One region of the Hominilimicola sp. genome, then DNA from elsewhere that is predicted to be linked to it. Evidence: predicted binding sites of a transcription regulator. Region 1 holds the regulator's gene; each other region holds the start of a gene.
What was found. The regulator HrcA, encoded in region 1, represses chaperone genes, less so after heat shock. The targets are predictions, from matches to a motif close to TGTTAGCACTCNNNNNNNNNGAGTGCTAACA.
Positions count from the first base shown of each region.

Region 2: the regulator HrcA is predicted to act here: its motif matches at 6,148-6,178, upstream of htpG (molecular chaperone HtpG).
Region 3: the regulator HrcA is predicted to act here: its motif matches at 3,329-3,359, upstream of groES (co-chaperone GroES).

Region 1 is NZ_JBKVWU010000005.1:8,646-23,271, forward strand. It holds gene efp (elongation factor P) at 1-187, shown strand, start outside; gene ACLTU0_RS01235 (CD1247 N-terminal domain-containing protein) at 269-745, shown strand; gene hemW (radical SAM family heme chaperone HemW) at 799-1,896, shown strand; gene hrcA (heat-inducible transcriptional repressor HrcA) at 2,070-3,107, shown strand; gene grpE (nucleotide exchange factor GrpE) at 3,124-3,657, shown strand; gene dnaK (molecular chaperone DnaK) at 3,681-5,513, shown strand; gene dnaJ (molecular chaperone DnaJ) at 5,635-6,765, shown strand; gene hisD (histidinol dehydrogenase) at 6,782-8,080, shown strand; gene ACLTU0_RS01270 (imidazoleglycerol-phosphate dehydratase) at 8,080-8,697, shown strand; gene ACLTU0_RS01275 (HAD family hydrolase) at 8,786-9,820, shown strand; gene ACLTU0_RS01280 (Fe-S-containing hydro-lyase) at 9,821-10,372, shown strand; gene ACLTU0_RS01285 (glutamine synthetase III) at 10,464-12,545, opposite strand; gene glmS (glutamine--fructose-6-phosphate transaminase (isomerizing)) at 13,440-14,626, opposite strand, start outside.
Region 2 is NZ_JBKVWU010000050.1:1,855-15,054, forward strand. It holds gene ACLTU0_RS06840 (copper amine oxidase N-terminal domain-containing protein) at 1-105, opposite strand, end outside; gene ACLTU0_RS06845 (trypsin-like peptidase domain-containing protein) at 125-1,246, opposite strand; gene proB (glutamate 5-kinase) at 1,462-2,277, shown strand; gene ACLTU0_RS06855 (glutamate-5-semialdehyde dehydrogenase) at 2,274-3,524, shown strand; gene ACLTU0_RS06860 (HAD family hydrolase) at 3,521-4,141, shown strand; gene htpG (molecular chaperone HtpG) at 4,189-6,075, opposite strand; gene ACLTU0_RS06870 (biotin--[acetyl-CoA-carboxylase] ligase) at 6,209-7,165, opposite strand; T-box leader at 7,291-7,526, shown strand; gene pheS (phenylalanine--tRNA ligase subunit alpha) at 7,569-8,588, shown strand; gene pheT (phenylalanine--tRNA ligase subunit beta) at 8,623-11,004, shown strand; gene ACLTU0_RS06885 (rhamnogalacturonan acetylesterase) at 11,090-12,187, opposite strand; partial or broken gene ACLTU0_RS06890 (fructose-bisphosphatase class III) at 12,209-13,200, opposite strand, start outside.
Region 3 is NZ_JBKVWU010000126.1:138-5,630, forward strand. It holds gene ACLTU0_RS10165 (transglycosylase domain-containing protein) at 1-2,577, opposite strand, end outside; gene ACLTU0_RS10170 (hypothetical protein) at 2,815-3,177, shown strand; gene groES (co-chaperone GroES) at 3,395-3,679, shown strand; gene groL (chaperonin GroEL) at 3,700-5,322, shown strand.

The DNA.
Region 1 (14,626 bases):
GCCTACATTCGTTGAACTTGAAGTTGTTGATACAGAACCTGGTTTCGCAGGTAACACATCTACAAACGCTACAAAGCCTGCTACTCTTGAAACAGGTGCTACAATTCAAGTACCTCTATTCGTTGATATGAACGAAGTTATCAGAGTAGACACAAGAACAGGCGAATACATGGAAAGAGTAAAATAAGTCTGAATAAAATCGCACACGGCACTTATTTTGTGTTGTGAACAATTTTCTTTCAGCCTTTTGAATGAAAGGAGATTAATTATGGAAGATTTAATTAAAAAAGTTTCATATCTAAAGGGTTATGCAGACGGTCTTGACCTTAGCCCAAAGAGTGACGAAGGTAAGCTTATTATCAAATTGCTTGATGTTATGTCTGAAATGGCTGATACTATTGAAGAATTAAACTCAAGAGTTGATGATGTTGAAGATGTTGTTGACGAGCTTGATGATTGTGTACTTGAAATTGCCGACGATTTGTACGGTGACGATGAGTATGACGATTATGATGACGATGACGACGATGATTATATCGACGATTATGATGACGATGATTACGACAGTGACGGAAATGATTATTTTGAAATTCAATGTCCGAACTGCGGTGAAGACGTTATGATTGATTTTGATATGATTGACGATGATAACGCTATCGTATGTCCGAACTGTCACGAAGAAATCGAACTTGAGTTTGATTGCGATTGTGACGATGACGACTGCGACTGCGGACACGAACATTAATATTGAATTGAATAAAAAAGGACTGTTAAGTCCTTTTTTTATTGAGGTGACTTATGAAAGGACTTTATATTCACATACCGTTTTGCAAACAAAAATGCAAGTATTGTGATTTTGTATCATTTCCGTGTATGGAGGATACGGCGGACAAATACGTTGACGCGCTAAAGCGTGAGGCGGAACAATACAGGGGAGAAAAAATTGATACGATATTTATCGGCGGCGGTACACCGTCAATTTTAACACCGAAACAAATCGAAGAAGTTACGAAAATGTGTTTTGATGTATTTGACGCTGCAAGTGACTGCGAATTTACGACAGAGGCAAATCCGGGAACAATAGATGATGATAAAATTAAAGCAATGTTAAACGGCGGTATAAATCGCATAAGCGTAGGTGTACAATCGTTCAATGATGATGAACTGAAAAAAATCGGAAGAATACACGACGCAAAGACGGCATATAATACAATTTGTCATTTAGATAAAATGGGTTTTCAAAATATAAATCTTGACATTATGACCGCACTTCCGTCACAGACATTTGAGAGCTTAAAAAATACTTTAAACACAGCTGTCAGCTTGCCTGTAAAGCATATATCGGCATACAGTCTTATAATAGAGGACGGAACACCTATTGAAAAGGAATATTCAAAAGGACTGCTTGATATTCCGAATGAAGATACTGACAGAGAAATGTATATGTATACAGTCGATTTTCTCAGTAAGAACGGCTTTAAGCAATATGAAATATCGAATTTCGCAAAGGACGGATACGAGTGCAGGCATAACGTGAAGTATTGGACAGGTGAGGAGTATATCGGCTTAGGTACGGCGGCACATTCATATATCGGAAACTGCCGTTTTTACAACACGTCCGACATAAACGAATATATCGGCGGTGCGGAAAAGGAAGTAATTGAATTGACCGAAAATGATAAGATAGCAGAATTTATGATTACCGGACTTCGTATGAACAGGGGAGTGAGCGAAACTGATTTTAAGTCGCGTTTCGGCAAGGATATAAATGATGTATTCGCTAGTGAATTTGATAAATTTATAAAGCTCGGACTTATGCAATATATTGACGGAAGATACAGTCTTACATTGGACGGGATTAACGTGTCAAACTCGATTTTGTGCGAGTTTGTATAAGAAATTTGGCAATATGGGATAATTTATGAACATTTTATGAAAAGTTATATTAATCACTTGACAATCGGGTATAATAGTGGTATCTTATAATTGTTAGCACTCAAGGTGTATGAGTGCTAACAAGAAAATGCTTATATGACATCTTGTTTAAAGATAGAAAGGAATGTTTGTATATGGATTTGAACGACAGAAAAAGAAAAATCCTGCAAGCAATCATTGATGAATATATAGGCACTGCTGAACCTGTCGGTTCAAGGTCGATTTCAAAAAAGGAAAACTTGGGTTTGTCCAGCGCGACAATCCGTAATGAAATGGCAGACCTTGAAGAAATGGGTTATCTGATACAACCGCATACTTCGGCGGGACGTATTCCGTCAGATGAGGGATACAGATTTTACGTTAATTCGCTAATGCGGAAGTATAAGATAGGTATGGAGGCAGTTGCACAGCTGCAAAGCGTACTTGAAACGCGTGTCAGTCAGCTTGAAAAGCTGATTAGATATGCCGGTGCAATAGCGTCAAATCTTACCGAATATACAACGGTTGTTACAGCGCCTAAGGAGCAGGAATTTGAAATTAACAAGATTGACCTTGTGCCGATTGCCACGCAAACGGTAATGCTTATTGTTGTAACAAGAACTGTAAGAAACAAGGTAATGAATATCGACATTGACAGTGCAACGTGTATGTCACTTGCAAATATATTAAACGAACATCTTGCCGGACTTAAAGCCGGAGAGATAACGTTTGATAAGATACAGGATATTCAAAAAGATATTGAAAACAGACTTTCACTTCATCCGAAAGTTTTGATTGATATAATGCACTTTGTGTATGAAACGATAACGGACAGCGGTGAAACAGAAATATATGTCAACAATGCAAAGTCAATATTGAAATATCCCGAATACAACGATGTTGAAAAAGCGGAAAAGATATTTACTTTCCTTGATGACAAAGAAAATTTGAAAAAGCTTGTTGCCTCAAGCGACGCTGACGGAATTGAGGCTAAAATCGGTAAAGAAAACGATTTTGAAATATTGCAGGATTGCTCATTGGTAACTATCAATTATTCACTTGGCAATAAAAAAGCCGGAAAAATCGGAGTTATCGGACCTAAACGAATGAATTATTCAAAGGTTTTTGCAAGCCTTGACCTTATTTCAAATGAAATAGATAAAATACTCAACGAATATATAAGTGATGAGTAGAGAAAGGGGTAATCAGATGGCTAAGAAGAATGAGGAAGTCAATGAGGAGACATTAGATAAAGAAACAGAAAAAACGGCTGAACCTAAAGAGGCAGAAAAGTCAAACGAGGAAGTCCTTGAAGAAAAGCTGAAAGAACAGACTGATAAATATATGCGTCTGTATGCCGAATATGACAACTACCAAAAGCGTTCGCAGCGTGAAAAAGATATGCGTTACGGTGACGCGGTAATTGATACGGTCGGTGCAATTCTTTCGATAGGCGACAACCTTGAAAGAGCGCTTGCGACTGAAGTTCAGTCGGAGGACGGTCAAAAAATGAAAGACGGTATTGAAATGGTTTTAAAACAGTTCAATGAAACACTTTCAAAGTTGGGCGTTACGCCGATTAAGGCAGAGGGTGAACAATTTGACCCTAATCTTCATAATGCGGTTATGCACATTGAAGATGAAACAATCGATGACAATACGGTTGTCGAGGATTTGATGAAAGGCTACATATATAAGGACGGCCGAGTAGTCAGACACAGTATGGTAAAAGTAGCAAATTAATTATAAATTAGGAGGAATTAAAAATGGGAAAGATTATAGGTATAGACTTAGGTACAACAAACAGTTGTGTGGCTGTTATGGAAGGCGGTAACCCTAATGTTATCACTAATAGCGAAGGTGCAAGAACAACTCCTTCAGTTGTTGCATTCCAAAAAGACGGTGAAAGAATTGTAGGTCAGGTTGCAAAGCGTCAAGCCGTAACAAATGCTGACAGAACAATTATGTCAATTAAGAGAAAAATGGGTACAAGCGAAAAAGTTACAATCGACGGTAAAGCTTATACACCACAAGAAATCTCGGCAATGATTCTTACAAAGTTAAAGCAAGATGCAGAAAGCTATCTTGGTGAAACTGTAACACAGGCTGTTATCACAGTTCCTGCTTACTTCAACGACTCACAGCGTCAGGCTACAAAGGACGCAGGTAAGATTGCAGGTCTTGAAGTTTTGAGAATTATCAACGAGCCTACTGCCGCAGCTCTTGCATACGGCGTAAGCGACACAGGTAAGAAAGTAATGGTATACGACCTTGGCGGCGGTACATTCGATGTATCTATCCTTGATATTGATGACGGCGTATTTGAAGTTCTTTCAACAAACGGTGATACTCACCTTGGCGGTGACGATTTCGACCAGGCAATTATCAACTACTTGCTTGACGAATTTAAGAAAACAGAGGGCGTAGACCTTTCAACAGATAAGATGGCTATGCAAAGATTAAAAGAGGCTGCTGAAAAGTCAAAGATTGAACTTTCGACAACAACAACTTCAAACATTAATCTTCCATTCATCACAGCTGACGCAACAGGTCCAAAGCATATGGATATTACACTTACAAAAGCTAAGTTTGATGAACTTACAGCTGACCTTGTAGCAAGAACACTTACATGTATCAGAAACGCTATGAATGACGCAGGTCTTAACGCATCACAAATCGATGAAGTCCTTCTTGTCGGCGGTTCTTCAAGAATTCCTGCTGTACAAGAGGCTGTTAAGAAAGAAATGGGCAAAGAGCCTAATAAGGGTATCAACCCTGACGAATGTGTTGCAGTAGGTGCTGCAAGACAGGCAGGTGTACTTGGCGGTGAAGAAACAGGCGTTCTTCTACTTGATGTTACACCGCTTTCACTTGGTATCGAAACAATGGGTGGTGTATTTACAAAGCTTATCGAAAGAAATACAACAATCCCTACAAACAAATCACAAATATTCTCAACTGCCGCAGACGGTCAAACTTCTGTTGAAGTACACGTTCTTCAAGGTGAAAGAGAAATGGCTCAGTACAACAAGACTTTGGGACGTTTCAATCTAACAGGAATTGCTCCTGCTCCGAGAGGTGTGCCACAGATTGAAGTTACATTCGATATTGACGCAAACGGTATCGTAAACGTAAGTGCTAAAGACCTTGGCACAGGCAACGAACAGAAGATTACTATTACAGCATCTTCTAACCTAAGTGACGAAGATATTGACAGAGCTGTTAAAGAAGCTGAAAAGTACGCTGAAGAAGATAAAAAGCGTAAAGAAGAAGTTGAAATCAGAAACAACGCAGAATCACTTGTATATCAATGTGAAAAGGCTGTTAAAGATGCAGGTGATAAGATTGACGATAATACAAAGTCAATGGTTGAAACTGAAGTAAACAAGGTTAAAGAGGCTCTAAAGGGTACAGACTCGGCAGCTATTAAGGCGGCTACAGACGAACTTCAAGAAAAGTTCTACGCAGTTGCACAGCAAATGTATCAGCAAGCTAATCCGCAGGGTGATCCTAATGCACAACAGGGTGCACCAAATGATGACGGTGTTTATGAGGCTGATTACAGAGAAGTTGACAACGACGATAACAATCAACAATAATAATGAAAACGCTAAAAGGACGGACAAATGTCCGTCCTTTTAAGGCTTTTAACAGAGCCTTTGTATTAACACTTTACAAAACTAAAATATTGTAGTATAATATCATAGGTAGGTGAAAAAATTGGCTGAAAAAAGAGATTATTATGAGGTGCTCGGAGTTTCAAAGGGTGCTTCTGATGATGAAATAAAAAAGGCATTCAGAAAGATGAGTAAGAAATACCATCCTGACCTTAATCCGAACAATAAAGAGGCGGAGAAAAAGTTTAAGGAGGTAAACGAGGCTTATCAAGTGCTTTCTGACCCTGAAAAGAAAAGTAAATACGACCAATTCGGACACGCAGGTGTTGACCCGAACTTCGGAGCGGGCGGCGGTGGCTTTAACGGCGGCGGTTTTGACTTTGGCGATATATTCGGCGATTTCTTCGGAGGCGGTTTCGGAGGATTCGGCGGCGGTCAAAGAAGAAACGGACCAAAACGCGGTGCTGATATTCGTAAGATTATTGATCTAACTTTTGAAGAAGCGGCATTCGGCTGTCACAGAGAAATGAGTATACAGGCACAGGAAAAATGTGAAACTTGCGGCGGCAGCGGTGCTAAAAGGGGTACGACTGCACAAACTTGTCAGCATTGTCACGGAACAGGTCAAATCCGTACACAACAAAGAACTGTACTGGGTTATATGACTAACGTTACGACTTGTCCGCACTGTCACGGTGAAGGTAAGATTGTAAAAGATCCTTGTCCGGACTGTCGCGGTACAGGTAAGGTAAGAAAGTCGAAGAAGATAGAAGTTGATATTCCGGCAGGTATTGATGACGGTCAGACAATTCAACTTTCGGGTAAAGGCGAGGCCGGCGATAAAGGCGGTCCTAACGGCGACTTACTTCTTACAATAAGAGTACATCCGCATCAGATGTTTAAACGTGAGGGAACAAATGTATTTATAGATATGCCTATATCATTTGTACAGGCTGCTTTGGGTGCAACCGTACAAGTACCTACACTTGACGGCCCTGTTGAGCTGAAAATCCCTGAGGGAACTCAGACAGGTTCAAAATTCAGAATGAAGGGCAGAGGTATTCCGTCAATCAGAAGTAAGGTAAGAGGCGACCAATACGTTACCGTAAACGTAGAAGTGCCGAGAAACCTTAATTCAAAGCAAAAAGAACTTTTGCGTGAATTTGAAGAAGATAAAAATTATAAACAAAAGAAATCTTTTGCAGAAAAGATGAAAGATTTCTTGAACAAATAAACTTAGGAGGAAGACAATGAACCCGAATATTTATGAACTTTCAAAAATGACAAAAGAGCAGTATGATTTCATAATGAAACGTGCAGAGCTTGATATTACAGAACAAATGAAAGTTGCCAAAGAAGTTTCTGATGATGTCAAGGCACGTGGTGACGAGGCAGTATTGGAATATACTGCAAAGTTTGACCGTGTACAGCTTACTGCTGATAAAATGAAAGTAACACCTGAAGAGATAGAGGCAGGCTACAATAACCTTGATAAGGAAACAAGAGAGGCTATTGAATATGCTTATAAGAACATATACGATTTCCATGAAAAGCAACTTCCGGAGGAAATGTGGTTTACTATGGTCGATGACGGACTTATGGTAGGCGAAAAGACTACTCCAATAGTTGACGTATGTCTGTATGTTCCTCACGGTAAGGGTTCATTCCCATCAGTTTTGTGTATGCTTGGTATACCGGCAGTTGTTGCGAAAGTTCCTAAGATTGTTGTTGTAACACCTCCGAATGAAAAGGGTGAAGTTGACGACGCTATTTTGGCTGCGGCAAAGATAATCGGTATCACTGAAATATATAAAGTAGGCGGTATTCAAGCCGTTGCAGCCGTTGCATACGGTACTGAAACAATTCCTAAGTGTCATAAAATTATTGGTCCGGGTAACAGTTATGCAACTGCCGCAAAGAGAGTTCTTGCAAACCATATTGACGCAGGTTTGCCGGCAGGTCCGAGTGAAATTATTGTTCTTGCAGATGAAAAGGCTGACCCTGAAAAGGTTGCTCTTGACTGGATGATTGAGGCTGAACACGGCCCTGACAGTGCCGCACTTCTTGTTACTCACTCAAAGGAACTTGTTGAAAAGGTTGTTCCGATTGTAAACAGACAGCTTGAAAAGATTTCTCCGAAGAGAAAAGAATTTATAGAAACAAACCTTACAACATACGGCGGTGTAATTCTTACAAATTCGCTTGACGAATCAATCGATTTCGTAAACGAATACGCACCTGAACATATGGAAGTTATGACAGAAAAGCCTTTTGATACACTTCCTAAGATTAAGAATGCAGGTGAAATTCTTCTTGGCGATTACACACCTGTAACACTTTGTAACTTCGTTTTAGGTCCTAACGCAATCTTGCCGACAGGCGGTTTTGCAAAGACTTATTCATCAGTAAGTGTTCAAGACTTCTTAAAGCGTTCATCAGTAGGCTATGCGTCAAAAGACGGTTTTGAAAATGTAAGAGATTACGCTTACAGATTTGCAAAGGTCGAAGGATTTGACACGCATGGTTTGGCAGTAAAGGAAAGAAAGTAATGGAAAAGATAAAAGTTACCCGAAAAACAACCGAATCCGAAATGAACGTTGTGCTTGATTTTGCACCGCTTAAAAAGGATTACAGAAAGTACATAAAGACACCTATACCGTTTTTAAATCATATGATTGAGCATATTGCATGGCGCGGTGAGGTCAATATTGATGTTGACTTAAAGCTTGATGAATTTGTTTTGACACACGTTATATGTGAAGATTTAGGTATTGCACTTGGTAAGGCGGCAAAGGAATATATCGACCGTACAGACGGTGCGAGAGGTTTCGGTGACGCAGTCGGTATTATAGACGAGGCAAAAGCGGAATGTGCGTTGAGTTTTGAATCAAGAGCATATTGCGATATTGATTATCACGGTATTGAGCTTAGTGAAAAAGTCGAGGGAATGGATACGGAGGATTTGGAAACATTCCTTGAAGGCTTTGCACAGGGGGCTATGTGTACACTTCATATTGACCTTGTAAAAGGTCATAACGGACATCATATTTGGGAGGCAATATACCGTAGTTTCGGAAGTGCTTTGAATAAGGTATTTGAAGTATCTGAAAGCCGCAAGGGCAAAACAAGCGGTGTAGCCGGAAAAATTGATTGGGTAATAGAATAATATTAGGGACACTAAATAGGGACACTAAAATTTAGTGTCCCTATTTCTGAAAACAGATAAAATCTGAAAGGAACAAAGTATTAAAAATATGAAACTCGCAAAATTTCTTGATAAATACGATACCGTTATATTTGATATGGACGGTGTTATAACAAGTGAACAGAATTATTGGAATTGTGCGGCACTCACTGTCTGGGAATATCTGAATTACAACAGCGGTCAAAAAATTAATGCCGCAGAGTGTATGCAAAATATTTCAAAAATCCGAAGCCGCGTTTTTTCAGACGATGAGCTGATAAGCGTTTTAAAAGGCAAGGGCGTTAATTCAAATTGGGATTTAGGTTATGTGACGGTGCTTATAGCATGGATATGCAACGGAAAAACTGATTGGAATTATTTTGACAAAGTGCTTGAATATGCAAGGTCATTGTCAGACAATATTATTGATGAATACGATAATCTTGCAATTAAATGTGCCGAAAAAACAGGTTTTGATTATGAATGGCTGAAACGCAACGGAACTATGTGGACGACTATGCGAGATATATTTCAGACGTGGTTTCTTGGTGATGAACTGTTTGAAAAGACTTTTGGCTATATACCGATTAATACGGGCAAAACGGGGCTTTTATATAAGGAAGAACCGATTGTCGATAAGAATAAGCTTATTGCAATAATGAGTCTTTTAAGCCGAAATAAACGCGTGTGTACAGGTACAGGCAGACCGTATATAGAAATGCTGCCGCCGATTGAAAATTGGGGGATAAAGCAGTATTTTGCACAAAACGGACTTTGTAATTATGATAATGTTGTCGAGGCTGAAAAAGAGCTTAACAACAATGCACTTACAAAGCCGCACCCATATATGTTCCTAAAGGCACTTTACGGCACTGATTACAGCAATAAACGCATTGTTGACGGCGATTATGATAAAGCGAAAATAAAGACTACACTTGTTGTCGGCGACGCAGGTGCGGATATTCTGGCGGCACAGGCGATGGGTGCTGACTTTTGTGCGGTGCTTACGGGAATACAAGGCGAGAGAGCAAGAGGTTATTTTGAAAAACTTGGGGCGAACTATATTTTAAAAAGTGTAGAAGATTTTTTAGTGGAGGGAGAATAAATGGAAAAACGACTCACAACACCATTTACAAAGGATAAAATTAAAGACCTGAAAGCAGGCGACAGCGTGCTTATAACAGGCACAATATACACCGCGCGTGACGCGGCACACGAAAGAATGACGACAAATTTCAAAAACGGAATACCGTTCCCGATAGATTTGACCGACAACGTGATTTATTATGCAGGTCCATGTCCTGCAAAACCCGGCGAAGTTATCGGCTCTTGCGGACCGACTACAGCCGGCAGAATGGACGCGTACACGCCGATGCTTTTAGATAACGGACTTGGCTGTATGATAGGCAAGGGTGCAAGAAGCAAAGAAGTTGTTGACGCAATGAAACGTAATACAGTTGTGTATCTTGGCGCAATCGGCGGTGCGGGTGCATTGATTGCACAATCGATAAAAAAAGCCGAAGTTGTCGCATATGACGATTTGGGTACGGAGGCAATCAGAAAACTTGAAGTTGAAGATTTCCCGGCAGTCGTGCTTATAGATTGCGAGGGTAACGACCTTTACGAAATAGGTCAGGCAAAGTACAGAGAAATATAAAATATATATAAATATCAAAAAATCCGATGGTTTGTTCCATCGGATTTTTTGTTGCTACTATATTTATAACAAAGAAAGAAGTTTCTTTAGATTATACAAGATAAAGTAAATCTGTGTATGTTGGGAACGGCCAGTATTCTTTTGCAACGATTGTTTCAAGAGTATCGGCTGTTTCACGAAGTGCGTCCATAGCAGGAAGAACAGTATCCTTATAATACATACCCACTGCGTATACGTCAACGTCAGGAACGTCTGTAGCGGCGTCAAGAGTATCAATCTTAATCATAAGATCCTCTGTAAGCTCTGTAAGTCTTTGAGCCTTTTCAAGTTCCTTAGGAGCGTCAAGACCAAGTGCTTTCTTTGAAGCAATATCGTCTGTAACGAACTTTGTATATTTTAGGCAAGCAGGAAGAATTTCCTGTTTAGCCATTTCAAGCATTGTAAGCATTTCAAAATGAAGTGTATTGTTGTAATCCTCCATCATGATTTCGCCTCTTGTCTTAACTTCTACATCAGTAAATACTTCTTGCTTTGTGAACAAGTCGATTGACTTCTGAGTTACGAAGTAAGGCATAGCGTCAGGAGTTGTCTTTAAGTTATATAGACCTCTCTTTTCAGCCTCTGCAACCCATTCATCACTGTAACCGTTACCGTTGAAGATAATTCTTTCGTGATCTTTGAAAATCTTGATTGCAAGTTCAAGAGCATCTTTTGAAATGTCCTTGCTACCATCAAGTTGATCTGCGATTTCTGTAAGTGTTTCGGAAACGATTGCATTGATAACGATATTGATACCTGCGATTGACTGTCTTGAACCCGGAGCACGGAATTCAAATCTGTTACCTGTAAATGCAAATGGGGAAGTTCTGTTTCTGTCTGTTGTGTCTTTTTCAATATCAGGAAGTGATTCAACACCTGTTTCGATTAGCTTACCTGCCTCATACTTAACACCCTTACCGCTCTTTAGCTGGTCAACAACTGCTGCAAGCTGGTCACCAAGATACATTGAAATAATAGCAGGAGGTGCCTCGTTTGCACCAAGTCTGTGGTCATTACCTGCTGTTGCAACAGATACTCTAAGTAAATCGGCATAATCGTCAACAGCCTTGATAACTGCTGCAAGGAACAATAGGAACTGAACGTTTTCTTCAGGTTTTTTACCCGGCTTTAGAAGAAGTTCGCCGTCTGATGTACCGATTGACCAGTTATTGTGTTTACCTGAACCGTTGATACCTTCATATGGCTTTTCATGTAGTAGGCAGTATAGACCGTGATGGTCGGCAACTTTCTTCAGAACTTCCATAGTAAGCTGGTTGTGATCTGAAGAAATGTTTGTTGTTGAGAAAATAGGTGCGATTTCGTGCTGAGCAGGAGCAACTTCATTATGCTTTGTCTTAGCAAGTACGCCAAGTTTCCAAAGTTCTTCGTCAACTTCCTGCATGAAAGCTGCAACTCTTTCTTTAATTTGACCGAAATAGTGATCATCCATTTCCTGACCCTTTGCAGGCTTTGCACCAAATAGAGTTCTGCCTGTTAAAAGTAAGTCCTTACGCTTATTTCTAAGCTTTTTGTCAACAAGGAAATATTCCTGTTCAGGACCGACATATGAAACAACTCTCTTAGGGAATTTACCGAATAGAGCCAAAACTCTTCTTGCAGCCTTGTCGATTGCAGCCTCACTGCGAAGTAGAGGAGTTTTCTTATCAAGAACTTCACCTGTATACGAAACGAATGATGTAGGAATGTACAATGAGTGATCCTTAATGAATGCAAATGATGTCGGGTCCCAAGCTGTATAACCTCTTGCCTCAAATGTTGCTCTAAGTCCGCCTGATGGGAAAGAAGACGCATCCGGCTCACCCATAACAAGCTCTTTGCCTGAGAATTCCATAATGACAGTTCTGTCATCTGTAGGCTGAATGAAAGAGTCATGCTTTTCGGCTGTAAGACCTGTCATTGGCTGGAACCAGTGAGTGTAGTGAGTACAACCGTTTTCAAGTGCCCAGTCCTTCATTGCATTTGCAACAACTTCCGCAACGGATATATCAAGTTTTGAACCGTCATTGATAGTCTTTAGCAATGATTTGTAAATATCCTTAGGCAATCTTGCCTTCATAGTAGGAAGATTAAAAACCTTCTCACCGAAAATTTCTGCTACATTTCCGTTTTCCATAATAATACCTCCTGAAATTATTGATGCACATATATAATAAAAGTACAATCAAAATGTTTTGCTGAGCTAACAATAAGTATCTTACGAAAAAAGGGCATTTTATATTTAAAAATATAAAACACCCTTGTCTTATCTTCGCTCAATCTATGGGGTTAGTTGTCTTAACTAACTGTTTTCTATGCTTTAATTATACCACTAAATAAAGTTTTGTCAATATGCAACTTGCAAAATTTAGAATAGAATAACTTTTTTTTATTTATGCAAAATGATGAGTGGCTGCCACTACAGTGGCGCCCCTTGAGGGGAGCTGTCGTGAAACGACTGAGTAAGTAAAATACGAATTAAAGGGGCGACCAATGATTGCCCCTACGAAGAAAGTATGTGTGGTGTCATAGCATATTTGTAGGGGTGGTCATCGGCCGCCCGTATAGAGAGAGTACGATGCCTCGGTGTCACGATAACCACCACTCCGTCACTGCGTGCCACCTCTCCTCAAGGAGAGGCTTTTTGCTTGAGGGGAGCTGTCGTTGAAACGACTGAGGGGGTAAGTAAAATACGAATTAAGGGGCGACCAATGATCGCCCCTACGAAGAAAGTATGTGTGGTGTCATAGCATATTTGTAGTGGCGGTCATCGGCCGCCCGTATAGAGAGAGTACGGTGCCTCGACGTCCCGCAAAACTGTGGATAAATGTTGCGATAAGCGTTATTGCAGGCGCAATTAACGTGATTGTGAGCGACTGTATTAACAGCGTCATAAAAAAGATTATTTCTGTTCGTCATAAAACCGTCTCATCAAATTAAATATAAATAAAAAAACAGAGTGTCTGACATTCAAAGCCTGTCAGGCACTCTATCAATTATTATTATACCACAAAAAATATTTCTGTCAGGATTATTCAACAGTAACCGATTTTGCAAGGTTTCTCGGCTTATCAATGTCGCAGCCCTTTAATGATGCAACATAGTAACCGAATAACTGCAACGGAATAACTGTAAGTGACGGAAGTAACATTTCGTGCGTTGCAGGGATTTTTACAGTATAGTCAGCAACGTCGTCCATATGTTCATGTTCTTCGGTTGTTACGCCCATAACAATCGCACCTCTTGCTTTAACTTCCTTAACATTTGAAACTGTTTTATCAAACAAATTCTTGCCTGTTGCAAGCGCTACAACAAGTGTACCGTCCTCAATAAGTGAGATTGTACCGTGTTTTAATTCACCTGCGGCGTATGCTTCACTGTGAATATATGATATTTCCTTTAGCTTTAGTGAGCCTTCAAGAGATACTGCATAGTCAAGGTTTCTGCCGATAAAGAATATTGAATGGCAATTATAGAACTTTGAGGCAAGATACTGAACATCTTCTTTAGATTTAAGAATTTCAGCAACCTTATCCGGAAGTGACTCAATTTCTTTAATAAAGTCAGCATATTCTTCTTTAGAAATTTTACCTAATTTATCAGCCATATATGCGGCGATAAGGTATATAACAGTAAGTTGTGTACTGTAGGCCTTAGTTGTTGCAACGGCGATTTCAGGACCTGCCCATGTATAAATAACATCATCAGACGCTTTTGCAATGGCACTGCCGACAACGTTTACGATTGAAAGCACTCTTGCGCCGCGAGCTTTCGCCTCTTCAAGAGCGGCTTTTGTATCGGCTGTTTCGCCTGACTGGCTGATTACAATTACAAGGTCGTCTTTGCCAACGATAGGGTCGCAGTAACGGAACTCTGACGCAACCTGTACTTCAACAGGAATACGGCACATTTTTTCGATTACATACTTGCCTACAACGCCTACATGGTATGCACTGCCGCATGCAACGATATAAATTTTATTGATATTCTTAATATCTTCTTCTGTAAGAGAAATATCGTCAAGAACGATTTTGCCGTCCTTAATTCTCGGACTGATGGTATCTCTGATAGCTTTTGGCTGTTCTTCGATTTCTTTCATCATAAAGTGTTCATAGCCGCCTTTTTCAGCCGCACTTACGTCCCAATCAACCGTGAACTTTTCTTTTTTAACTTCTTCTTTATCTGTATTGTAAACCTTTACGCTGTCCTTTTTAAGTA
Region 2 (13,200 bases), on a different contig from region 1:
TTCTACTTTGTCATTTGTGTTTTCGTCATTTTCAGCAAGCGCAAAAGGTGCTGCTGAAAGAGCTGTTGCTGCGGCAAGAATTGCAGCGATTAGTTTTTTGTTCATTTTAGTACCCCCAATTTTATTATTTTAGATTAGGAACGATGTCAGTTGAAATTTGTTCACCGCTCCTTGTATAAATTACGTTGATACTTCCCGAAGAGTATGTATCACGCAATGCTTTATTAAAGTCCACAATACTGTGTACTTCAACGCCGTTGATAGAGTTTATAACATCACCGCTTGAAAGTGAACTTGACGAAGATGTTTTTACGGTGACGCCTTTCTTTGTCGGCAGACCGATTCGCGCCTCCCATGAATTTTCAAGTGTAACGCCTAAATCCGGTCTTATGACTTTTCCGTTTTGCTCAAATTGATTGAGTACATAATTAATCGTGTCAAGCGGGATTGAAAAGTTAATTCCCTCAATTCCGACACCTGCATATTTTGAAGAATTAATACCTATAAGCTGACCTTTCATATTAAGAAGCGGTCCGCCGGAATTACCTGCATTGATAGCGGCGTCAGTTTGAATTAACGGATAATACGCGCTCGGAGTGCTGACGTTAAGTCCGCTTACGATACCTTTTGATGCACTGTTTCGCATTGAAAGCGAAAGGGGAGTACCGATTGCAACAACGGACTGCCCTGCGAAGATACTGTCCGATTGCGCGAACGATATTGGCTTTAAACCAAGACGGCCAACCTTTACCAAAGCCAAGTCGGAATCTTTGTCGATTGCCTGAACTTGTCCGGCATAGCTTTCGCCGTCGGAGAAAACGACTGTTATGTTGTCAATATCGCTTACAACGTGTGCGTTTGTAAGGATAATACCGCCTGATTTGATAACTACACCTGTACCGTGAGCGGTAAGTTCATTGTAATTTGAAACAGTCCCTGTCATATATTCGGGTTTGTAATTTCCTACTATTGCAACGACACTTGAACTTGCGTTTTCAATCACTTGAGCAGTGACGGTATCTTCATCGGAATCAATGTAAACACTTCTTGTATTTCCATCCCAGTTTACGTTTGAACCGAGAGCCTCACTGACCGCTCTAAGCGGTATATACGTCGAATCATTCATAATGAAAGCACCTGTGTTTAAGGCATTTCCGTTTACGAATATGTTTATGTTGTCGGACGCATATGCGGTTGAAGAAATCGCTAACATCAGCGCAGTTGCCGCAATTATTTGTTTTTTCATCATTACCTCCCACAATGTTGTATAATATATAATAAAATTCACATTATTGTTATATGATACAATGAAAATTTTGTAAAAATATATTTATATAGTATCATAGAGAGTAAAAAAATGCAAGTGAAATTTTGAAGAATAAGGTAAGATAAAAATGACTTTACAAACTACCCATAAAGCGATATAATAGAAATAACTATATGCTTTATAGGAGGATGGCAATGAACGATATATTAAAGGACGTGTCTATGGCACACAGGATTGTTGTCAAAGTCGGAACGTCTACGCTTACATATGAACACGGAACAATGAATTTAAAACTTATAGACAGACTGTCTATGGTGCTTTCTGATTTAAGAAATCAAGGCAAGGAGATAATTCTTGTTTCATCGGGTGCACAGGGAATTGCACTCGGTAAACTCGGTTTGGCTGAAAAGCCGAAAGATACAAAGGGCAAACAAGCCATTGCGGCAGTCGGACAGTGCGAACTGATGTATCTTTACGACAAAATGTTTTCGGGTTACAACAACACCGTTGCACAGGTGCTTTTAACGCGTGAGGATATTGCAATTCCACGCAGAAAGAGAAATATTCAAAATACTGTTACAACGCTTATTGAAATGGGGATAATTCCTGTTGTAAACGAAAATGATACGGTAAGTTATGACGAAATCGAAATCGGCGACAATGATAATTTATCGGCAGTCGTTGCCGACCTTGTTGACGCGGATTTACTTGTACTTTTCTCCGATATTGACGGTTTGTACGACGATGACCCACACAAGAATAAAAACGCAAAATTACTTCCTACAGTATACGATATTGACGAAGTGAGAGATGTTGCAGGCGGTGCGGGAACAAGCAGAGGTACGGGCGGTATGGTGACAAAGCTTGAGGCTGCCGAAAGAGCGACAAATGCCGGTATTCATATGATAATCGCAAACGGAAACAATGTTGATTCACTTTACGATATACTTGACGGAAAGCCTGTCGGAACATTGTTTGTGTCGAAGAATTTCGATAAGGAGGAAGAATAATGAGCGAGCTTTTGGAAAAATGCACTCTTGCAAAAGATGCAGGATATAAAATGGTTTCAGTAAGTACGGTTACAAAGGACAATGCACTTGAGGCTATTGCAAATGCACTTGTAGAACGTGCCGATGAAATTATTGCGGCGAACAACATTGACATAGAAAACGCAAAGAAAAACGGAACACGTCAAGCTATGATTGACAGACTTACTCTTACAAAAGAACGCATTGACGGAATTGCGGAGGGAGTAAGACAGGTCAAAGCACTTGCCGACCCAATCGGTGAAGTAATAAAAATGTGGAAAAGACCAAACGGATTGACTATCGGTCAAAAACGTGTGCCTATGGGCGTTATTGCAATAATTTACGAGGCAAGACCGAATGTAACGGTTGACGCGGCGGTACTTTGCCTTAAAACTTCAAACGCTTGCATTTTAAGAGGCGGAAGTGAAGCAATTAATTCAAACAAAGCCGTTATGAAAATTATGCAGGATGCGGCATACGGTGTCGGAATACCTGAGGGGACACTAAATATAATAGAAGATACTTCGCGTGAAACAGCAACTCAGCTTATGAAAATGAACGGATATGTGGATTTGTTAATCCCACGCGGCGGTAAGGGACTTATTCGTTCGGTTGTTGAAAATGCGACTGTTCCCGTTGTTGAAACGGCGGCTGGTAACTGTCACGTTTATGTTGACGCGGACGCGGATATTGATATGGCGGTTAAAATTGTACTTAATGCGAAAGTACAACGTCCGTCTGTGTGCAATGCCGCCGAAACTTTGCTTATAGACAAAAAAATAGCGGATAAATTTATTCCTGTTATGTTCAAGGCACTGAAAGAAAAGAATGTTGAAATCAGAGCCGACCAAAATTCAAAAGCAATATTTGCAGATGTAAATGACGCGACAGACGAGGATTATTATACTGAATATAATGATTATATTATGGCGGTAAAAGTCGTTGACGGAATTGATGAGGCGATTGAGCATATTAATAAGTACAACACAAAACATTCTGAGGCGATTGTTACAAACAATTACGAACATTCGCAAAAGTTCTTGAATGAGGTTGATGCGGCGGCGGTTTATGTTAATGCTTCAACAAGATTTACGGACGGTTTTGAGTTCGGATTTGGTGCTGAAATAGGCATAAGTACACAAAAAATGCACGCAAGAGGTCCAATGGGACTTGAGGCATTGACTTCTATTAAATATATAATTTACGGGGACGGTCAGATAAGAGAATGATAGAGTGGATATTTTTCGATGTCGGTTCAACGCTGGTTGACGAAAGCAAGGCGTGGGAAAAACGCGTCAGCGATACGGTAAAAGGGAGCAACATAAGCGTAAGCGAGTTTTATAAATTAATGGACGACTGTGCTTTGAAAAATTTAATTCCGTATGATGACGCTGTTATTATATCGGGATTGAATAGGGCAGAATGGCACAGTGAACTTGAAATGCCTTATGAATATTCTGAAAATGTTTTGTCACAACTGTATGGTAAGTACAAAATCGGAGTTATAGCCAATCAGCCGTTGGGGACACAAAAACGCCTTGAAAAGTACGGCTTGGCAAAGTATATCAGCCTTGTCATATCCTCTGCGGAGGAGGGTGTATCAAAACCCGATATAAGACTTTTTCAAAAAGCACTTGAGAAAGCCGACTGTAAAGGTGAAAATGCTGTGATGGTCGGTGACAGGGTGGATAATGACGTTGCACCGGCTAAAAAGTTGGGTATGAAAACCGTATGCGTAAAACAGGGTATTCACAAGTTAAACACACCTAAAAATGAATTTGAAGTGCCGGATTATACTGTGGATACAATAGAAGAATTATTAAACATATTAAAAGAGGGACACTAAACTGAAATTTAGTGTCCCTCTTTGACGATGGAAGAAAAAACTGTTAATTAAAACAGCTTTTCAAGCAATTTATTGGAGCGTTCGATAAACTTTGTCATTTGTTCTGCCGGCAAAGGACTGTGGCTTATTTTCGCTAAGTCGTAAACATGTTCAATAACAAGATTTGCGTCCTCGTCATTTAATGTATCTATTTTCTTGATAAGTGAGTTGTTTGAATTTAGTACAAGTGTAAATTCATCGTGGAACATATCAGCCATACCTGCCATTTGCTGACCGTAAGCCTTATACATCTCCTGCATACGTCTTGACTGTTCACCAAGCAAAATTACGGCAGGGATTGAATCGTCTTTAAGTGACTGCACTTCGATTTTCAATGTATCGTCCTTGATTTCATTCTTGAACTTTTCGATCAACTTTTCTTCTTGTTCTTTAGTTGAATCGTCTTTTTCTGTGTTGTCCGAAATGTCATTTATGGCGGAATCAATACGTTTGAATTTAACACCCGTCTGTTTCATTTCAACAAGTGAAATAAAATGTGTATCCATCATTGACGGAAGTACAACGGCATTAAGTCCTTGATTTTTGAACATATTGATGTACTGTGATTGAGTTTGCGGATCGGAAACGTAATAAACGTCTTTTTCTTCCTTACCGTCAAGGTACTCGTCCAATGTCAAATATTTACCGTCAATATCCTTATAAATAATTACGTCCTTAACTTTTTCATAGAACTTTTCATCTCTTAAGCAACCGTATTTAATGAAGATATTGATGTAATCCCAATACTTTTCATAGTTTTCACGTTCGTTATTATAAATACTTGCAAGCTTGTCCGCAACTTTCTTTGTAATATGTGAAGAAATTTTCTTAACATAACCGTCATTCTGCAAGAAACTTCTTGATACGTTAAGCGGTAAGTCAGGACAGTCGATAACACCCTTCAAAAGCATTAGAAATTCGGGAATAACTTCTTTTACGTTGTCGGCAACAAATACTTGATTGTTGTATAACTTTATCTGTCCCTCTTGACCTGCAAATTCATGATTGATTTTAGGAAAGTACAAAATACCTTTTAAGTTGAACGGATAGTCTACATTAAGGTGAATCCAGAAAAGCGGTTCGTTGAAGTCCATAAATACGTTTCTGTAAAATTCCTTGTATTCTTCGTCTGTACACTCCGACGGCTTTTTCATCCAAAGCGGTGTTGTGTTGTTGATAGGCTTTGGCTCTGACGGTGTATCGTCCTCGTGCTCGTGTTCATGTTCATGATCATGACCGCAGTCACAGTGATCTTCGTGTTTGTCCTCAGGAACTTCAACATATATTTCAATAGGTAGGAATGCACAATACTTATGAAGAATTTGACGGATTGTGCTTTCTTCAAGAAATTCTTCCGAATCTTCGGCGATGTTAAGAGTTATTGAAGTACCTCTTTCTGTTCTGTCACCGTCTGTTAAGTCAAATTCCATACTTCCGTCACAAGTCCATTTTGCGGCTTTTGCACCGTCTTGATATGAAAGCGAATCAATTTCAACACTGTCGGCAACCATAAACGCACTGTAAAAACCAAGTCCGAAATGACCGATAATTTGAGAACCTTTGTCGTCCTCCTCTTTGTACTTTGAAAGGAAGTCGCTTGCACCCGAAAATGCGATTTGATTGATGTACTTGTCGATTTCTTCGGCAGTCATACCGATACCGTTATCACTGATGACAAGCTTTTTAGCGTCCTTAAAGATTGATACGGTAACTTTGAATTTTTCGTTTTCGTCAATTTGAGCTTCACCGATACTTGCAAGTTTCTTTAATTTTGTGACCGCGTCACAACCGTTTGAAACAAGTTCTCTAAGGAAAATATCCTTATCGGAATAAAGCCATTTTTTTATAATAGGGAAAAGATTTTCACTGTCAACTGAAATATTACCTTTTGCCATATAAATCACTCCTTGAAGTTAATTAATTTATATAATATATATTAATACTCAAAGTAAGATTTGTCAATACAAAATTAGCACTCAACAGATGTGAGTGCTAACAATTTACAATTTATTCATAATATATTCGATTTTAGATGTAACCGTAGATACCTCTGACTGAAACTTCACCGGAAGTGACGTGAATAATACCGTTTTCGGTTTGTACGGCGAGTGAGCCGTTTTCGTCAACGTCAACGGCAGTTCCGCGAACCGTTTCGTTTTTGAAAATGACGTTTACTTCTCTGCCGAGCGTGACGCAACACTTTTTGTATTCATCAAGAATTGCACTGAGTCCGCCGTCGAGAAACTTCTTATAATAATATTCAAATTCGTTTAACAATTTTGCGATTAATTCGTTTCGCACATATTTGTGACCGCTTTCGATAAACATTGAAGTAGCCTTGTCGGCGATGTCGTCATCGAATGATTCTGTGTTTACATTTACACCGATACCGCATACAACGTAGTTGACCATATTTATCTCAGCAGACATTTCGGTTAGAATACCGCAGATTTTTTTACCGTTAATAACAATGTCGTTAGGCCATTTAATCATTGAATTAAGACCGATAGCCTTGCAGACAGCAAGACCTGCAACGAGCGTTATTTGCGAAACTTCAAGCGGGGAGATTTCGGGCTTTAAAAGGATTGAATGCCAAATGCCTATCCCTCTTGGAGAAGTCCAACCGCGTCCGCGGCTGCCTTTGCCGTGCGTTTGCACTTCGGCGATAAATACACTGCCGTCCGGCGAGGTATTGCTTTCCTTTGCACGATTGTTTGTCGTGTCGGTTTCATCATATATAAATAAGCTGTGACCGATAAAATCGGTGGTAAGTCCGCTTTTTATGCCGCTTTCGGTTATGATGTCGGGCGAGGAAATAAGGCGGTAGCCTTTGTTTGTGACCGATTCGATTTTGTAACCGCTTTCACGCAATGATTTAATGTGCTTCCATATCGCCGTTCTTGAAACGTTCAGCATTTCGCTTATGCGTTCGCCTGAAATATATCCGTCTGCATTTTTTAATATATCTAAAATTTCTTCTTTCAATTCAAATCAACCCTTTCGGGATAAATTATATAATTTTTTGTTAAAAAAATCAATCCTTTTAAATAATTTTGTGTTATTGATTGACAAAATAAAAAAAAGGTGATATAATATTTTATTATTGAATATTAAAAGCAATGATGGAACAAAGTAAGGTATATACCGCCTAAAGAGAGTATCGGTTATTGAGCTGTGAGTCGATACGGTAAGGATTTATTTGAAATTTCATTCCGGAGCTGCATAGGTGAAAGCGGTTTGCAAGTAGTCTGTGACGGGTAGTGCCGTTATACATAATTGAGTGCCGATGTTTTATCGGAAGTCGGGTGGTACCGCGGAGTTTGAATTTACACACTTCGTCCCTTATGGGACGGAGTGTTTTTTAATTTATATCGAAAGGAATTTTGAAATGAGAGAAAAGTTAGAAGAAATCAAAAAAAATGCCCTTGATGTACTTCAAAAAGCAACTGACATTGATGCTCTTGAAGAAGCAAGAATAAAGTTTCTCGGTAAAAAGGGTGAACTTACTGCCGTACTAAAAGGTATGGGACAGTTAAGCAAAGAAGAAAGACCGCAAATCGGTGCGCTTGCAAACGAAATTCGCGGTGTAATCGAAAACCACATAGATACGAAGAAAGCGGAATTTTCAGAAAAGCTTGAAGAAATCAAGCTAAAGAGCGAAGTAATCGACGTTACAATGCCGGGTAAGGCACAAAAAACAGGTAAACTTCATCCGCTTACAAAAGTAATGAACAACATTAAAGACACATTTATCGGAATGGGTTTTGAAATCGCGGAAGGTCCGGAAGTTGAGCTTGACTACTACAACTTTGAGGCACTTAACATTCCACCGAATCACCCTGCGCGTGATACTCAGGACACATTCTATATAAACGAAAATACGGTTTTGAGAACACAAACTTCACCTATCCAAGTTCGTGTTATGGAAAAGAAGAAACCGCCTATCAGAATTATAGCACCCGGAAGAGTTTACAGAAGTGACGCGGTTGACGCAACTCACTCACCTGTATTCCACCAAATCGAAGGACTTGTAGTTGACAAGGGTGTTACAATGGCAGATTTAAAAGGTACTCTTGAAATGTTTATCCACCGTCTTTACGGCGAAAATACAAAAGTACGTTTCAGACCTCACCATTTCCCGTTTACAGAGCCGTCAGCCGAAGTTGACGTTTCGTGTTTCGCTTGCGGCGGTAAAGGCTGCAGCGTATGTAAAGGCGAGGGCTGGATTGAAGTTTTGGGCTGCGGTATGGTACACCCTAAGGTACTTGCAAACTGCGGTATTGACCCTGAAGTATATTCGGGCTTTGCTTTCGGTATCGGTCTTGAAAGAATTGCAATGGGTAAGTATGATATTAACGACCTTAGACTTTTCTTTGAAAATGATTTGAGATTCTTAGACCAGTTTTAATATATTATTCGGAAATTGAAAGGAATGAAATATAATGAATTTACCTATGAGTTGGCTTAATGACTATATGGATATAGACGTTACGCCGAAAGAATATTCAGACAGACTTACAATGACAGGTTCTAAAGTTGAGGGTTGGGAGAATATGGGCGAATCTGTTCAGAATGTAGTTGCGGGTAAGGTGCTTACCTGTGAAGATCACCCTGACAGTGACCATCTTCATGTGTGTACGGTTGACGCGGGAACAGGCGAGATTTTGCAGATTGTCTGCGGTGCGCCGAATGTAAAAGCGGGTATAATCGTTCCCGTTGCACTTGTCGGTGCGGTACTTCCTGACGGAAAAATTAAAAAAGGCAAGCTTAGAGGCGTTGAATCTTACGGTATGCTTTGCTCACACGATGAACTTGGGATAACAGAGGATATGCTTGGCTATGAACCTGAATACGGTATTCTTATTCTTCCGGACGATACAAAAATCGGTACGGATATTAAGGATATATTCGGTATGAATGAAACTGTCGTTGAATTTGAAATCACTTCAAACAGACCTGATTGTTTCAGCATAATCGGTCTTGCACGTGAAACAGCGGCGTCATTTAATAAAAAGTTCACTATTCCTGAAGTTAAGTTTAACGAAAACAGTGAAAATATCGCCGATACAATCAGCGTTGATGTACAGGACAAGGATAAGTGTAAGAGATACTGTGCAAGAATGGTTAAAAACGTTAAAATCGGTCCGTCACCGAGTTGGATGCAGGAAAGACTTCGTGCGTGCGGTGTAAGACCTATCAACAATATTGTCGATATAACAAACTATGTACTTCTTGAATACGGTCAGCCTATGCACGCATTTGATTTGAGAGATTTACAGGATAACAAAATTATCGTAAGACGTGCAAATGACGGTGAAGTTATAAAGACTCTTGATGAACAGGACAGAACACTTACTTCAAACGACCTTGTAATCGCAGACGGCAGCAGAGCTGTTGCTATTGCAGGTGTTATGGGCGGATTTAACAGTGAAGTTAAGGACGATACAACAACTGTTATTTTTGAATCGGCTACATTTGACGGTGCGTCTGTAAGACTTACAGCACAAAGAGTCGGTCTTAGAACAGAATCATCATCAAGATATGAAAAGGGACTTGACTATAACAATACAGTTCCTGCCGTTGAAAGAGCGTGTCAGCTTGTAGAAAAACTTGGCTGCGGTGAAAATGTCGGCGGAATGATTGACGTTATGGGTAACGTAACAGATATGCAGCCGCTTGCTTTCAGACCTGATAAAATTAATGCGTTCCTTGGAACAGACATTTCGACAGAGGATATGGTTAAGTATTTTGACGCACTTGAAATTAAGGTTGACCTTGACAAGATGACTGTAACTCCTCCGTCATTCAGACCTGACCTTGAAGGTGAGGCGGATATTGCGGAAGAAGTTGCGCGTTTCTACGGTTACGATAAAATACCTGTAACACTTCTTTCGGGCGAGGCTACTTGCGGAATGAAAACAGAACGTCAGCAGGTACAGGACAGAGTGAACGAACTTCTTACAGCACAAGGTATGTACGAAATTTACACATACACATTCACAAGTCCGTCAATATTCGATAAACTGAATATTCCGAAAGACAGTGAAATGAGAAACGTTGTAAAAATTACAAATCCGCTTGGCGAGGACACATCGGTAATGCGTACAACTACTATCGCAAGTATGATGGATATATTGTCAAGAAACTATAATTACAGAAATCCGTCTGCCAAGTTGTTTGAAATAGGAAAGATATTTATTCCGACAACGGACGGTGAACTTCCGAACGAACCTGTTAAAATCACAATGGGTATGTACGGCGATAACGTAGATTTCTATGACATTAAGGGTATATGCGAAACAATGTTTGCACAACTTAACGTAAAGAATGTTAAGTATGAGGCCGTAACAGATAACCCGACATTCCACCCGGGAAGATGTGCAAAGATAAGTGCCGGCAATAAGGTAATCGGCATAATCGGTGAAATTCACCCTGCAGTAAGCAGAAAATACGGAATTGAAACTCCTGTATATATTGCCGAATTGGATTTTGAGAATGTATTCCTTAATATTAAGACCGATATTAAGTTTAAGGAACTTCCTAAGTATCCTGCCGTAACTCGTGATATAGCAATGCTTGTTGATAAGACAGTTCCTGTTGCGGATATTGAAAATGTAATCAAAAAGACATCGGGTAAAATGCTTGAAAGCTTGCAGTTGTTTGACGTTTACGAGGGTAAACAGATACCTGAGGGCAAAAAGAGCGTTGCATACAGTGCTATATACAGAAGCGCAGACAGAAGTTTGACAGGTGATGAAGTACAGAAAGTATTTGATAAGGTTGTTAAAAATCTTGAAAATCAAATCGGTGCTCAATTAAGATAAGATATAAAAAACTGCATTTTGATTTTATTCAAAATGCAGTTTTTGTTATTTTGTAGACAAAACCGTTATGTTTTTGTCCGCTTTACTAGATATTGGTGATGTCTTTGTCAAGGTCGGCAAGCTCGGACGCTTTCGGAACGTTGACAAGACCGATTGTTTTTAAGTGTTCGATTTCTTTTGAATTTTGCGGTTTGACACTTGAATCGTGTTTTGGCATTTCGATGTTAATCATATCTTTTTTGATTAAGTCTGCTATCGGCTGAACGTTGTTTTTAATCATTTCGTTTGCAACAAATCGTGCAACGATGTTGCCGCCGATATCGTTTGTGTGGGTGTAATCGCGGTCAGTGCCGTTGCCCCAGAAATAATCCCAAGCTTTTACCGCTCCTGCCGCCTCAAAAAATTCGGTTGTGCGTGACCACAAGTCGATAAACGGTACATTCATTTCGTCACATACGTTTTTAACTGCTGTTCTGTAATCACCGAGCAAGTTAAGAAGGGTTCCGTCCTCTTGGAATATAATTCTGTTGATTGGTGAACATATTATCGGATTTGCACCTTTTTCGCGGACAAAGTTTACAAAATATTTTAAGTTTTCCGTGTAACCGCCGAACGCGTCAAGAGTATCTATTTTTTGGTCGTTGTGACCGAACTCGATAATCAGGAAATCACCCTTTTTGATTTTGTCTTTGAATGCGGTGAAATTCACATTTTTAAAATCTTCGGTTGTAGAACCTGATTGAGCGTGGTTTTCAACCGCAATGCCCGTGTTAAAAAATTGCGGAAACATTTGACCCCAACCGCAGTATGTAGAGGTAGCGTTGTACGGATATTCGGCAGGCTGGTCTGTGACGGTTGAGTCACCGGCGATGTAAACTGTCGGAATATTGACAGGCGATACTGCGGAAAGTGCGGTAAAATCACCGTCGCACATAATATCAATTTCAACTCCGTTTACGTTTGTGTAATCTTCGTTGTTTTTGTGGTAGTCACATACGCTTACATTGAAAGTGATGTCTGTGCTTTCTCCTTTGCCAAGATTTATATCTTGTGCCATAAAACGGCGTGACTGCGAAAGTATTGTGAAAATAATATCTTCGTGTGCGGTAACTGTGACAGTTACTTCATAAGTGCCGTTGGGTACGGATGTTGAAATATGCAGTGGTTCTTTTTCGTAATTCATTTGTGGATTTCCTCTCTCTATTTAATGTGTTTTTATTTTTCCTTTTAAATATGCGTCAACAAGTGCTTTTAAGTCGGTGATTTTTTTCGATAACGATTTACCTGCGTCAGTGTCCTCGACAAGTAAACGATTCGGAGCAAGTTCAACAACGTCAAGCGTTGAGTGAATATCCTTTTCTTCTTTTATGGCACTTTCGATAGATTCAAATGCGTCATGCGCACTTAAAAGCAAACCGTGTGAATTGAACAGCAATGTGTAACCGGCAAGTCCGGTAACTTTCTGATATGCCTTTGAAAGACCGCCGTCTATGACTAAAAGTTTGCCATTTGATTTAATCGGGCTTTCGCCTTTTTTTATTTTTACTGGAACATGACCGTTTATAATATGAGAAAAATTGTTCGGGTCAATTCCGAACTCGCATAAAATTTTGTTGCATACGCTCGGTTTTTCGATAAGGTGATAATATTCGTCTTTAATTTCCACCCATGTACTTTCATCATCAATAAAATATCGTTCAAACGAAGTCATTTTATTTTTGCCGTAAACAGGGGAGTAGCAACCGCACCATAAAAACCACAGAAAATCTTTGCCGTATTCTTTTTCTTCGGAACCGTTTTTGGCAAAATAACCGTCACGTGCAAGCTGTTCGGCTTTGTCCATGAGCGATTTGCCGCTTACCGTTTCACCGAAAAGTGTAACTTCCGTAAAAGTACCGTCACTGTTCATCGGTATACAGCCGTGATACAACAAATTGTTGTTGAATGTCAGATATATACTGCCTTTTTCGTATAAGAATTTGACGTGATTTTGAAGTTTTTCACTGCGTAAAAACGATGAACGCAATAAATTCATAAGCTCTTTTTCGGCGTCTGTAAGTTCAAACGGATTTTCGGGATTGATTGTAGGGAAGTTGGTATCTTTCAACTTGTATTCTTTGCCCTCAAGCATAATTGTTCCGTTTTCGTAATTGATTTTGTCAAGCATAAGGTGGTTGTCCATATTAAATTCAGGGT
Region 3 (5,493 bases), on a different contig from region 1:
TGTATTGCCTTGTTCGTAATCAGTTCCGCCCGAATTTGACGAAGAACTGCCGCCCGAATTTGTATCATAAGAACCACTGTTAGTACCCGAATTTGTACTTGACGAAGAACCGCTGTTAGTACTTGACGAAGAACCCGAATTTATACCTGAAGATGTATTTGAATTATTGCCGTTTTGATTTTCGTGTGTTTCCGAAGTCGCAGGATTTACTGTAGGCATAGCGCTTGGAGTATCAACCGGTGCAACTGTTGACAGAGGTGTTTGCGTTGATTTATTACGTCTGCTTGCGTGTGATGCGTCACAATATGCCTTTGGCTGTGTTCCTTCAACGAAGTAAGCGGTTGTGGTAGGGCAGGTGTCAGTTGCAAGCATACCGGAGTATTCGCATACCTGTGCCTCAACAACATTACTTGGTTTTGTGATTTCTTTAGGGTTAAGCGATTCGTGAATTTTTTCCATTACAAGATTCCATGCGGTAACTGTCGGATTGCCCGAAACACCTGCCGCTGAAATTGATGCGGGAGTATCGAAACCGTACCAACAAGCGCCTACATAATACGGTGTGAAACCAACAAACCACTTATCGCAGTCATCGTCTGTTGTACCTGTTTTACCGTATGTTGAAATACCGCAGTCAAGCTTTGCACCTTTACCTGTACCGACGCTGCTGTTTACAACGCCCGAAAGTAAATCAGCTGTAATGTATGCTGCCGCAGGGCTGATAGCCTGACTTGTGTTTGATGTGTTTTCAAGAATAACCTGACCTGTTGAATCAAGTACTCTTGTGTAAGTATACGGCTTAATATATTTACCGCTGTTTACGAATGTGCAATATGCTCCCGCCATTTCTTCAACGGTTACACCTTGTGTAAGACCGCCGAGTGCAAGAGAACTGTAGTTTTTATCTTTTTCTTCAAGTGTTGTGATATGGAATTTGTTTTGTAGGTAGTTGAATGAGTTTGTAAGGTTGACCATATCCAATACCTTTACGGCAGGAATGTTTGCCGAACGTGCAACCGCCTCTTTAATTGTCATATCGCCTAAGAAGTCGTTGTATGAGTTCTTTGGTTTCCACTTGTCGTTGCCGATTGTTATTTCTTCGTCTGTTACGGTATCGACTTCTGTGATTTTACCCATATCAACCGCCGGTGCGTAAACCGAAAGCGGTTTAATTGATGAACCGGGTTGACGTTTTGATTGAGTGGCTCTGTTCCAACCGCGAATATCAGTCTTTTCGCCAAGACCGCCTATAAGACCGCGAATTTTACCTGTGTAAGGGTCAATTATAATCATTGCCGATTGAGCACCCTTGCCTGTATAAGGGAAGTTAGACGTATTGGTAAATATGCCTTCCATTATATTTTGAATGTCGGGATTCATTGTTGAATAAATTTTCAAACCGCCGTTGTATACCTGTTGGGTTGCAAAATCTTCCGAGTAACCTTTTTGAGTCATAAGGTCGGCGATAACGTCATTTACAACTTGGTCAACAAAGTATGAAGTAATACGTCCTTGATTTTTCCTGTAAGCGTTGCTTACAACAAGGTCACTGCCTGATGCCTCTGCATATTCAGCGTCTGTGATATAACCGAGTTCACGCATTTTGCCGAGTACAAGATTACGTTTTTCGATATTCTTATCCGGATGTACAAACGGATCGTATTCTGACGGGAACTGTGTTATACCTGCGATTGATGCCGCTTCGGCAAGCGTAAGGGCGCTTGCGTCTTTGTTAAAGTAAGTGTTTGCGGCAGCCTCAACACCGTTACAGTTGTTAGCGAAATATACGATATTCAGATACATTGTAAGTATTTCGTCTTTTGTAAGCTGTTTTTCAAGTGCAACCGCACGCATCATTTCTTTGACCTTACGCGAAGGTGTATTTTCTTTTTCATTGGTTATATTTTTTATAACCTGTTGAGTAATCGTACTACCGCCATAGTTTGACGAGCCGATACCGACTTTTGAAAGTAGCCATTTACCCGTTGCACCGAGTGTACGTTTTATATCAACACCGTGGTGCTTGTAGAAACGTTCATCTTCGATGGCAACAATAGCGTCTTTCATAACTTGAGGTATTTGCGACGAATCTACCCATATACGGTTAAAATCGGATTGTATTTGTTCAAGTTCCTGCGGATTGCCGGCGGCATCTTCGTAATATATAAATGAAGAATAATTCAAAGCAAGAGTTTGAATATTCATATCTTTAATTTCACGTGATACTGCGGCATACATTCCTATGCCCATACCGGATACAATTACAACTACCACAAAAATCGCAACAAAGAATGTAAGCCGTAAGCGTTTCCTGAATTGAATCTGTTTCGGAGTAAGCTGCTTTTTTTGCTTTTTCTTACTGCGGGAAGTTGTTTGAGTCCGGCGCCTTGACGGTACTTCTCTGTATGATGAAGAACTTGCCTGCGGTGATCTTGTAGGCTTTGTGGATGCCGCTTGTCTGCGACGTCTCGGAGCGCCTGAAGCTGACGAAGTTTTCATATCATACTCTTCCCAGTTGAAATTATCATTTGAGCCATATCCGGAGCTTGGTCTGTTTCTTCTGTTATTATCAGCCATAATATTTTCTCCTATCTTTTTTATTAAGATTGTAGACAAAATGTGAGAGTATGTCTACTTTGATTTCGGGGCTGTTAAAAGCCTCAATCTTTCTTTAAAGATAATTGCATACTTTAATTATATCCTAAATTGCATAAATTTGCAACATTTATTTTTCAAAGTCTTATGCAAAGTATAAAATTGGGACAAAAAGGGAATAATTTAAGAAAAAATATTAAAAGAAATGAGGAATAAATTATGAAAATTTTAAAGAATACACTTATTGTTTCGTCATATGTATTACTTGTAGCGTTGTTTTTCGGAGGCGGATACGCTATCGGCAGAATAGGTGTGTCCGACAGTGTGCCGACTCCTATGCCTACGGTTGCGGCGGTTGAAGAGGTGAATGCAAATGATGTAAAAACTACAGTATATGAAGTTAAGGTTGAGAACGGTTTACTTCAAATTAATAAATGTGTAGGGAATAATAAAACGGCAATTTTGAGTGAAGAAATAAGCGAAAATGTATTTCCAAGCGAGGATATTGATGAACTAAAAAAAGGTGTTGAATTTGATAATCTTGATGAGGCACAACAGATGTTTGAAAACTTCGTAAGTTAAAGCAGTATTAAGTTTATGAACAATTTGTTAAAACACCAAAAGGGAGATATTGAACGTAATAAAAAGAAAAATAAAGAAAATAAGAGTAAATATAGCAATATATTAAAAAAACGGACTTTGCTAAATAGAGCAAAAAAGAACATAATAGCATTGTTAGCACTCAAGAAGTGTGAGTGCTAACAATGAACTTGATTAAAATTTTAGGAGGTAATATATAATGAACATCAAACCATTGGCAGACAGAGTTGTTATAAAAATGCTTGAAGCAGAGGAAACGACAAAGAGCGGAATTATCCTTACTTCAAAGGCACAGGAAAAGCCACAGGTGGCTGAAATCGTTGCAGTAGGTCCCGGCGGTGTTGTAGACGGAAAGGAAGTTAAGATGGAAGTTTCCGTTGGTGATAAGGTACTTACTTCAAAATATGCAGGTACAGAAGTCAAGGTTGACGGTGAGGAATATACAATTCTTCGTCAAAGCGACATACTTGCAATAGTAGACTAATATATTAGGAGGTTATTATTATGGCTAAACAAATTAAATACGGACAGGACGCAAGACACGCTCTTGAAAGCGGTATCAACCAACTTGCAAATACAGTTAAAATCACACTTGGCCCGAAGGGCAGAAATGTTGTTCTTGATAAGAAATTCGGTGCACCGCTAATCACAAATGACGGTGTTACAATCGCTAAGGAAATTGAACTTGAAGATCCATTTGAAAATATGGGCGCTCAGCTTGTAAAAGAAGTTGCAACAAAGACAAATGACGTTGCCGGTGACGGTACAACAACAGCTACACTTCTTGCACAGGCACTTGTTCGTGAAGGACTAAAGAATGTTGCGGCAGGCGCTAACCCTATGATCGTAAGAAAGGGTATCCAAAAGGCTGTTGACGCGGCTGTTGAAAAGCTGCTTTCTACAGCAAAGAAAGTTCAGGGTAAGGAAGATATTGCAAGAGTTGCATCGGTTTCAGCTGCTAATGAAGAAATCGGTCAGCTAATTGCAGAGGCAATGGAAAAGGTAACAGCAGACGGCGTCATCACAGTTGAAGAATCAAAGACTGCCGAAACATATTCTGAAATTGTTGAAGGTATGCAATTCGACAGAGGTTATATCACACCTTATATGGTAACTGATACAGAAAAAATGGAGGCAGTTCTTGACGACCCATACATTCTTATTACAGATAAGAAGATTTCAAATATTCAAGAAATTTTACCGCTTCTTGAACAAGTTATGCAAGCAGGCAGAAAGATGGTAATTATCGCTGAAGATGTTGAGGGTGAGGCTCTTTCAACACTTATCGTTAATAAACTTCGCGGTACATTCGTATGCGTACCTGTAAAGGCTCCCGGCTTTGGTGACAGACGTAAGGAAATGCTGCAAGATATTGCAATCTTGACAGGCGGTCAGGTAATCAGTGAAGAACTTGGCTTTGATTTGAAAGATACACAAATTTCACAACTTGGTACAGCAAAGCAAGTTAAGATTCAAAAGGAACTTACAATTATTGTTGACGGTGCAGGCGATAAGAATGCAATCGCAGACAGAGTTGCACAAATCAGACGTGAACTTGAGGCATCAACATCTGAATTTGATAAGGAAAAGCTACAAGAAAGACTTGCTAAACTTGCAGGTGGTGTTGCTGTAATTAAAGTCGGTGCGGCAACAGAAACAGAAATGAAAGAAATGAAACTTAGAATTGAAGACGCTCTTGCAGCTACTAAAGCGGCTGTTGAAGAAGGTATCGTTGCAGGCGGCGGAACAAGTTATATTGATGTTATTCCTACTGTTGCGGCTTTACTTGAAAAAACTGAAGGTGATGAAAAGACAGGTGTTCAAATCGTACTTAAAGCACTTGAAGAACCGGCTTGGCAAATCGCAAAGAATGCAGGTCTTGAAGGCAGTGTAATCGTGGATAAGGTTAAGTCTTGTGAAACAGGTAAGGGATTTAATGCACTTGTTGAAGAATATGTTGATATGATTTCGGCAGGTATCGTTGACCCGGTTAAGGTTACAAGAAGTGCACTTCAAAATGCAGCATCTGTTGCGTCTATGGTACTTACAACAGAAAGTCTTGTAACAGACCTTCCTGAACCGGCAGCTCCGGCCGCTCCGATGGATCCTGGTATGGGAATGTATTAATTTGAATAATATTAAACACAGATTGCAAAATGCAGTCTGTGTTTTTCATTATGTGTTGACAAAATTAATTTATAGTTATATAATAAAAATAGAAAAAAGGCAAACCTCAAGCGGTTATGCCCAAAAAGAACTATTTATTCAATAGCCGTTCCTGGGTGAGAGGGCGGCTAT